DNA from 2 places in the Gelidimonas denitrificans genome. Region 1 is predicted to be linked to the other one. Evidence: predicted binding sites of a transcription regulator. Region 1 holds the regulator's gene; the other holds the start of a gene.
The links. The regulator LexA, encoded in region 1, represses DNA repair genes until DNA is damaged. The targets are predictions, from matches to a motif close to ACTGTATNNNNATACAGT.
Positions count from the first base shown of each region.

Region 2: FKCLFG_RS01690 (DNA polymerase Y family protein) is a predicted target of LexA. The motif match lies at 1,714-1,731, and genes of this name have one in related genera.

Region 1 covers NZ_CM146350.1:1,846,913-1,851,295, forward strand. The annotation lists gene FKCLFG_RS08625 (Hsp70 family protein) at 1-377, shown strand, start outside; gene rplI (50S ribosomal protein L9) at 546-998, opposite strand; gene rpsR (30S ribosomal protein S18) at 1,037-1,321, opposite strand; gene priB (primosomal replication protein N) at 1,339-1,644, opposite strand; gene rpsF (30S ribosomal protein S6) at 1,673-2,071, opposite strand; gene lexA (transcriptional repressor LexA) at 2,311-2,979, shown strand; gene FKCLFG_RS08655 (RNA methyltransferase) at 3,275-4,024, opposite strand; gene FKCLFG_RS08660 (inositol monophosphatase family protein) at 4,182-4,383, shown strand, end outside.
Region 2 covers NZ_CM146350.1:347,768-352,150, reverse strand. The annotation lists gene coq7 (2-polyprenyl-3-methyl-6-methoxy-1,4-benzoquinone monooxygenase) at 1-157, opposite strand, end outside; gene FKCLFG_RS01690 (DNA polymerase Y family protein) at 397-1,674, opposite strand; gene lpxC (UDP-3-O-acyl-N-acetylglucosamine deacetylase) at 1,852-2,787, opposite strand; gene FKCLFG_RS01680 (lytic transglycosylase domain-containing protein) at 2,842-3,447, opposite strand; gene FKCLFG_RS01675 (proline--tRNA ligase) at 3,529-4,383, opposite strand, start outside.

The DNA.
Region 1 (4,383 bases):
AGCCGCATAAACCCGATAGTCAAACCCGGAATCTGTGGGCCCTTGGGCGCATTGGCGCGCGCCAGCCTTTCTATGGCAACGCACACGACGTTGTGCCGCCAGATATCGCAGCCGACTGGCTCGATGCGATTCTGGTTCTGGACTGGAAGCGGGTCGAACCGGCTGCATTTGCCGCAGCCCACATGGCGCGCATGACCGGCGACCGAACGCGCGACATCCCGCAGGCATTGCGCGAGCAGATCATCCGGCGACTGGAGGCGAGCGGTGCCGCACCCGCATGGGTTGCCATGGTGCGCCAGATCGTGCAACTGGAGCAGGCCGACGAGCGGCGCATGCTGGGAGAGTCCCTGCCACCGGGACTAAAATTAATCACCTGATGTTGCCGCAGGAAAACGCTTGCCGACCAGCTGTTTAAATTTCCAACCGAGATTTCATAGCGCCCGCAAAGGTTTTTGATCTACGAAAATGAAAAATGCTGAACAAAATTCAGGCGCAAAAAAAGCCGGGCAAGCCCGGCTTATGATGCAATATTGACAGCAACGCGATTAAACGTGTTCGCCCAAAACGGCAACCGTCAGATCAATTAGTACATCAGTGTGCAACACAACCGAAATAGCATGGTCGCCAACAGTTTTGATTTGCCCTTGCTCTAAACGCACCTGTGCTTTTTCAACTGCAAAGCCTTGTTTGCTCAGCGCTTCAGCAATATCGGCAGTGGTAACAGAGCCGAACAAGCGGCCATCGACACCCGATTTTTGGGTGATTTGTACCGTCATGCCAGTTAATTTTGTGGCCAGTGCTTGTGCAATCACCAACTTAGCTAATGCAGCTGTTTCCAGTTCTGCACGCTTGACTTCAAATTCAGCGATGGCATGTGTTGTCGCACGACGCGCCAAGCGTTGCGGGATCAGGAAATTGCGTGCATAACCGTCTTTGACACGAACTACTTCACCGAGGCTGCCGAGATTAACGACTTTATCTAACAGAATAACTTGCATATTTTTCTCCGAATTTTCGTAACTGAGTCAGTCGTCAATTACGCGGTGTGCAGATCGGTGTACGGCATCAGCGCGAGGAAACGTGCGCGTTTAATTGCCGTATCAACCTGGCGCTGATAGATAGCCTTGGTACCGGTCAGGCGTGCAGGCATGATCTTGCCGTTTTCCTGAATGAAATCCTTGAGCGTATCCATGTCTTTGTAATCGACCTGCGCTACATGTCCCGCCGCAAAACGGCAGAATTTCTTGCGCTTGAACAATGGATTTTGCTGTTGACGTTTTAACTTGAGCTTGCTTTTATCGAACTTTTTACCGAATGCCATTTTTGGCTCCTGTATTTTTAACAATTTTCTAACGAATGTGTCTCGAAATCCACAATATGGAATACGAGACTTTTGCTGTTGCGGTTCTTGCGTGCCAGAAATCCGGTGAACTGAAACATACTGCCTAAATCAGCCTGATTGAATTGTCCTGAAACTTCGCCTGCGGCTAGCGCTGCGATTTCAAATTCGACCAACCTGTCAGTGCCTGCTTCCATCTGTTGCGAACTGTGCAGCAATCTTGCCTCCACCATCGGAATACCTGCCGGGGTGTAACGCAGAACATCGCGTTCAACAATACTGGCAACAAATTGGAGCCGGTTCACACTGTTCGGTTCACTACCTGATACGCAATTACGCAGCTGCCGCGACTGGTGCCGGGGCTGGTGCCGCAGGCGCCTCAGTGCGATGGCTCTTTGCAGCATCTTCCTTCTGCACGTTCTTCATCATCGGCGATGGTGCTGTTTCAGCTTTCTTCATCTTGATGGTGAGGTGGCGCAGGATGGCATCGTTGAATTTGAAGGCTGTTTCAATTTCGACCAAGGTCTCGTTGTCGCATTCAATATTCATACAGACGTAATGTGCTTTGGCAAGCTTCTGGATCATGTAAGCCATTTGACGACGGCCCCAGTCTTCCACGCGATGGATCTGACCGCCACGTGCAGTAACGCTGGCTTTGTAGCGCTCGATCATTGCAGGCACTTGCTCGCTTTGATCCGGATGAACGATAAATACTATTTCATAGTGACGCATGTAAACTCCTTATGGACTGATTAAAAAATCGCCCACCTCGGCGTCAAGACGAGTGTGGGAAGAGAAAAGCCCAGAACTATACTGCTAAACCATCAAAAACTCAAGAGTACCGACAGCATGCAGCTTAGAAAGCAAAAAATAGCCAGTCATAATGTGCAAATAAGAGCGAATGAACTTGCATTCAGTGATGCACTGTACAAAAATACAGACTGTTTTTATAAACAGCCTCAAAAAAAACCATGTTAAAGCTTACTGCGCGTCAAGAACAAATTTTGAACCTGATCAAAAATGCAATTGAAAACACAGGTTTTCCGCCGACGCGCGCAGAAATCGCTGCTGAGCTCGGCTTTCGCTCGGTCAACGCAGCCGAAGAACATCTGCAAGCATTGGCGCGCAAGGGCGTAATCCAAATTACGCCGGGCATATCGCGCGGAATTCGCTTGTGCGACATGCGCAATCAGGAGCAGAGCCACCACCATGGCCGCGATGCAGAAATGACCTTGCCGCACGCCGCACTGATGCAGTTAAGCCTGCCACTGGTTGGCCGCGTGGCGGCCGGCTCGCCGATCCTTGCAATGGAACATATTGAGGCAACCTATCAAGTCGATCCAGGCCTGTTTTCCAGCAAGCCCGATTTCCTGTTGAAAGTGCAGGGAATGTCCATGCGCGATGCAGGCATTCTGGATGGCGACTTGCTGGCCGTCAAAAAAGTCGAGAGTGTTAAAAACGGTCAGATTATTGTAGCCAGGCTAGGCGACGATGTGACGGTCAAACGCTACCGAAAAACCGGCGCGCTGATCGAGCTACTTCCGGAAAATCCCGACTTCACCCCGATAAAAGTCAAGCCGGACGACGACAGCTTCGCCCTTGAAGGCCTGGCAGTTGGACTGCTGCGCTCCTGGACCTAAGAATGCTTTATGTGTAGTCAGTGCGCGGCCCATCAAGCGCGACCAAATAGCATCTAGTCTGGTTGCGCCGCGTCCGTGGACAAGTCGGCAAGGTTGAAAAACACCTTTTTTGAAGTGCCGCTGCGCATATACAGAGCAGGAATACGTTTCAACAGTGTTACACCTTGACACCTTGCTAGAATTAAATTTAAAACAAGGAGTATATGAAATAATATGGCAATTACCGCATACACACAATGCACAATATAAAAATACTATGTACGGTATTTAAATAGCACATCAAATTTTACAGCGACTATTTGCTCAGAATTTTTTTAGCAATTCCGCGCAGGATATTGACTTCCTCCACTTCCAGTTGGGTGCGCGCGAACAGGCGTTTCAGGCGCGGCATCAGTTTCTTCGGTTGGTCAGGATTCAGAAAGCCGATTGCGGTTAGCGCCTGCTCCAGATGTACATACATGCCTTCAATTTCCGCAATGCCGGCTACGGCGCCCTGAAAGCCGATGCTGCTGACCGGCACGCCATCGCCGATAGCGGCTACGCGGCATTCGTAGGCCAGCACTTGCGCTGCCTGCGCCAGATTGAGGGAAGAATAAGACGGGTTGGCCGGGATATTGATCAGCACATTGCATTTTTCAACTATCCCGTTCGGCAAGCCAAAGCGCTCGTTGCCGAATATCAACGCCGCATTCAGACTGCCATCCGCGGCCAACTGGCTGGCCAAATTGCGAGGAGACACGATGGGCGGTGAAAATTCGCGCAATCGGGCACTAACGGCCGCAGCAAAATTACACCCTTCCAGCGCCTCTTCAATCGAGCCGACTTCGCGTGCGGCGGCAAGAATATCCTGCGCACTGCTGGCAAACGCAATCGCTTCGTCCTGTTGCGTCATGTTTGCAAAGCGTGGATTGACCAGCACCAGATCCGAGAAACCCATGGTTTTCATGGCGCGCGCAACCGATCCGATGTTGCCTGAACGGCTGGTTTCGACCAGGATAAAACGCAGGCGCTGAAAAAGAGACGTATTGGTTTGCTGCAGGTTCATTTAAAATAGCGCCATCGCGCGGTTAAAACTGGGATTCAGGAGTCTTGCACAGACATTCTGGCCACAAATATACCGCATCGCTCTTTAATTCATGTTGTGCGGTTTTGTTTGCAGCGTTATTGCTCGTAAACAGCGCCGCCATTTTAACGGAACCACTATGCATCCAATGCTCAATACGGCGGTCAAGGCCGCTCGCCGCGGTGCGGCGATCATCAATCGCGCCGCATTCGACCCCGACCGCGTTACGGTCACCGAAAAGCAATATAACGACTTCGTGACCGATGTCGACCAGGCAGCGGAACAGGCGATCATTGAAATCTTGCAAAACGCCTACCCCAGCCATGCCATTCTGGCCGAAG
Region 2 (4,383 bases), 1.5 Mb from region 1:
TGATGCGCATCAGGCCGGCGCTATGGCGGCGTTCCTTATCGTCCATTTCGCCATCCTCAGCCAAGCCTGCCGGGCACGGCCGCGACGCCGCCGCAACGCCCGACACCACGCGCAAGGCCTTGTCCAGGCCAATGATAAATGTATCCAATTGACGCATATCGATAACCTTTGAGAATTACACTGCATTAATCCGGGCATGGCGCATTTTTCCAATGCACCATGCCACCGCCCAATATTATGACGGAAGCGCCTGCGCAAGTGACCGGCGACTTTTTCCGGGCAGGCCAAGCGCACTTGAAATTACCCTGCAAATAAATGAAATTATTGGGGGTATGCCTTAAATCATATCGATTACCGCATGTAAAATGTGATTTTTAAATAATACAATCATTAGTATTATTTTTTATCCAAATCCGGGCGCACGCCTTCCCGGTCCGACTCCAGCGCCAGATCCGGCACATGGGTAAATGCAATGCGCATCGGCGCGGCTTGCAGGGCCGCTGCCGCGCCGCCGAAATACAGCGCATTCTTGCCGTAGCGCAGGTTCAGCGCATCGATTGCGGCATCCAGCTGATGTTGCGCGTGGCTGCCGGAAAACAACGAAAGGCTTTGATTGCGCGCCTCGGACAAATTCACCAGCGTGACGCCGACCGCCATCGGCTCCCAGCCGCGAGCGCTGGCTTGCGGCGGATAGCGCTGCCAGAGTACGTCGAATGCCGCCAGCAAGGCGCGGGTGTCGCTGGTCGGATCGAGCGCAACGTCATCGTCCCAGCAGACGACTCTGTGGCGACGATTTTTCAGCGTCACCTTCACGCACAAACGTGCGCTGATGCAGTCGATGCTGCGCAAGCGCATCGCCGCCTTCTGCAGCAAACGGTGCAGCACCGCGTACGCGGCATCCCGGTGGCGTAACTCCGGCGCCAACACATGCGAATGGCCCACCGTGCTGCGCTGGGTCGGCGTCTCCGCGATATCGTCGCCGTGCAGCATCGCATGAAAACGCGCGCCCGCCACGCCGGACCAGGCCTTGCGCAAGGTCGCCGCTGAGGCGTTGCACAGTTGCTGCACGCTAGTAATGCCGCAAGCGTCCAGCCGCGCCGCCATCGAGCCGCCGATACCGGTCAGCGCGCGCAATTCCAGCTTGAAGAGCGCCTGCGGCAAGTCGGCCTGCTCGATGACCACCAGGCCATTCGGCTTTTGCATGTTGGAGGCAGTCTTGGCCAAGAAGCGATTCGGAGCGATGCCGATCGAACAGTGCATGACGCTGCCACCCGCCTGGTAAATCGCCTGTTTGATTTGCTGCGCCAGCTGCACCGCGCCCTCGCGCTGCACATCGCGCCCGCGCAAGCGGCACCACATTTCATCGATTGAGCGCACCTGCTCGACATGGATGCAGGATTCGACCGCCGCCACCAGCTTGTGGTGCATCTGGACATACACGGCCGGACGCGACTCGACGAACACGATCTCGGGGCACAGCTTGCGGGCATCGCGCACCGAAGTGCCGGTCTTGACGCCGAAGCGCTTGGCCTCGGTGCTGGCGGCAATGCAGCAAGTGGTGTCGGTCAGCACCGCCAACACGCCAACCGGCCGGCCGCGCAACTCCGGCCGCAATTGCTGCTCGACGCTGGCGAAATACGAATTGGAATCCACATACAGCGCACGCAAAGTCATCGCCAGCCCTTTCCTGCATAAGCGTAAAAGCCAAATTATACTGTGTTTATATACAGTATAATTTGGCTTTTACGGAATGTCGGAAAAATCCAGCTACAGCTTAAGGGTGGCGCAGATGCAGCCTCACAACTCCAGCCAGCGCCCGGGCCGCGATCATATGGAATGCGGCCAAAGCGCTCACACCAGCGCCCATTCCATGCTGGCTTGGTTGGCGTAGGCTGGCGGCGCGGCCTCAGTGTGCTCGAAGCTGATGATTTCATAGGCATCCGGCTGCGCCAGCAAGGCGCGCAGCAGCTGGTTGTTCAGGCCATGGCCGGATTTGTGGGCGACATAGCTGGCCAGCAACGGATGGCCGACCAGGTACAGATCGCCGATTGCATCGAGAATCTTGTGGCGCACGAATTCGTCGTCGTAGCGCAAGCCATCCATGTTCAGGATCCGGTATTCATCCATCACGATCGCGTTTTCCATCGAGCCGCCCTGCGCCAGACCCAGGCCGCGCAGGGTTTCCACGTCCTGCATGAAGCCGAAGGTGCGGGCCCGCGCGACGTCGCGCACATATGACACCCGGTCGAAATTGACTTCGGCCTGCTGGCTGGTGCCGTCTACCGCCGGATGGTTGAACTCGATGAAAAAGTCCAGCTTGAAGCCATTGAAAGGTTCCAGCCGCGCCCATTTTTCGGCAGCGCCCTGCCCTTCGCGGATTTCCACCGGCTTTAACACCCGAATGAATTTCTTGGCCGTTTCCTGTTCTTGCATGCCGGCCTGCTGCAGCAAAAACACGAAAGACGAGGCCGAGCCGTCCATGATCGGAATCTCTTCGGCGCTCACGTCAATCACCAGATTATCGATGCCCAGCCCGGCGCAGGCCGACATCACATGCTCGACGGTCGAGACCCGGGCGCCCTGACTGACCAGGGTCGAAGCCATGCGCGTGTCGCCGACGCCCATGGCGGCGGCCGGAAAACTGATGATCGGGTCCAGATCGACACGGCGGAAAGTAATCCCGCTATCCGGGCCGCACGGGCGCAAGGTCAGCTCAACCTTGGTGCCGGAATGCAGCCCGACGCCGACGGTTTTGACGGTTTGTTTGATGGTTCTTTGTTTCAACATTTTTTTATTATTACCAACTGAAGGTTGGTCCACGAAAGACATGAAAAAACAAAATTAGCTCTGCAATTTCCACTTGTTCCAGGCCGACAGCACCGCATTCGGATAATCCGGGCGGCCGCGGCTGCCGTTATAACGTCCCAGGGCCAGGTACAGATTGCCATTTTCCATATCGATATACATGCGCAGGATGGCGCAGCCGTAACGCAGATTGGCTTGCATCTGGAACAACTTGCTGCGGTCATTGTCGCCGATGACGCGGGTCCAGAACGGCATCACCTGCATGTAGCCACGCGCGCCGACGATCGACATCGCGTATTTGCGGAATGCCGATTCGACCTGGATCAGGCCCAGCACCATGGCCGGATCGAGCCCGGCGCGGGTGGCTTCATACCAGACCGATTCCAGGAATTCCTGGCGCATCTGCACATCGGGCACTCTCTTTTGCAAGCGCTGCGACATTTCGCCCAGCCAGCGCAGGTATTGATTGCGCTCGTTGGCATCTTCGATCTGCGGCTTGAGTGGCCGGCCGTCTGCAACCGCATGCGCCAAAGCGAGCCGCACCGAGTCAGCCAGCGCGATTTCCTGCTGATTGCCGGCCTGCACCGGCAGGCAGACGCCCAGCCAAGTCACCAGCGCAAGTCGCAAACAAATATTATACATGCCTCTAGTATTGCCTAAAAGCATGCAATTACCGCAATATAACAATGCGACTTCATAAATACTCCCGTTAAACTATCAGGATTACAAAGCCGCCAGGCGGGCACGAACGAAGTCCGGCATTTCTGCTGCCGGCACCACGGTTGCCGCACTATCGCGCCGCCCCTGATATTCCAGATTGCCGTCCTTCAGGCCGCGTTCGCCGATCACGATCCGATGCGGCACCCCGATCAATTCCCAGTCGGCAAACATCGCGCCCGGGCGCTCACCACGGTCGTCCAGTATCACATCGACACCAGCCTCCAGCAGCGCCGCATACAGACGGTCGGTTTCGAGTCTGACCGCTTCGCTGCGGTCGTAGCCCATCGGACACAGCACCACTTCAAACGGTGCCAGCGATGCCGGCCAGATGATGCCTTTGTCGTCGAAATTCTGCTCGATTGCAGCGCCCAGAATGCGCGTTATACCTATCCCGTAACAGCCCATTTGCAGCAGTTGCGGCTTGCCGTTTTCGTCCAGGAAGGTCGCCTTCATCGATTCGGAATAGCTGGTGCCGAGCTGAAACACATGCCCGACCTCGATGCCGCGCTGAATCGCCAGCACGCCCTTGCCGTCCGGCGACGGATCGCCCGCCACCACGTCGCGCAAATCAGCGACCATCGGCTGCGGCAGATCGCGGCCCCAGTTGGCGCCGGTGAAGTGATAATCCTCGGTATTCGCGCCACACACAAAATCGCTCATGTTGGCGACCGTGCGGTCAACTACCAACCGGACCGGCTTGACGGTGTTGATCGGTCCCAGATAGCCGGGCTTGGTGCCGAACCATTCGATGATTTCATCTTCGGTGGCAAAGCGATAACCGGCGATGCCGTCAATCTTGCTTACCTTGACTTCATTCAAGCTATGGTCGCCGCGCAACAGCAACAGCCAGACTTCCTT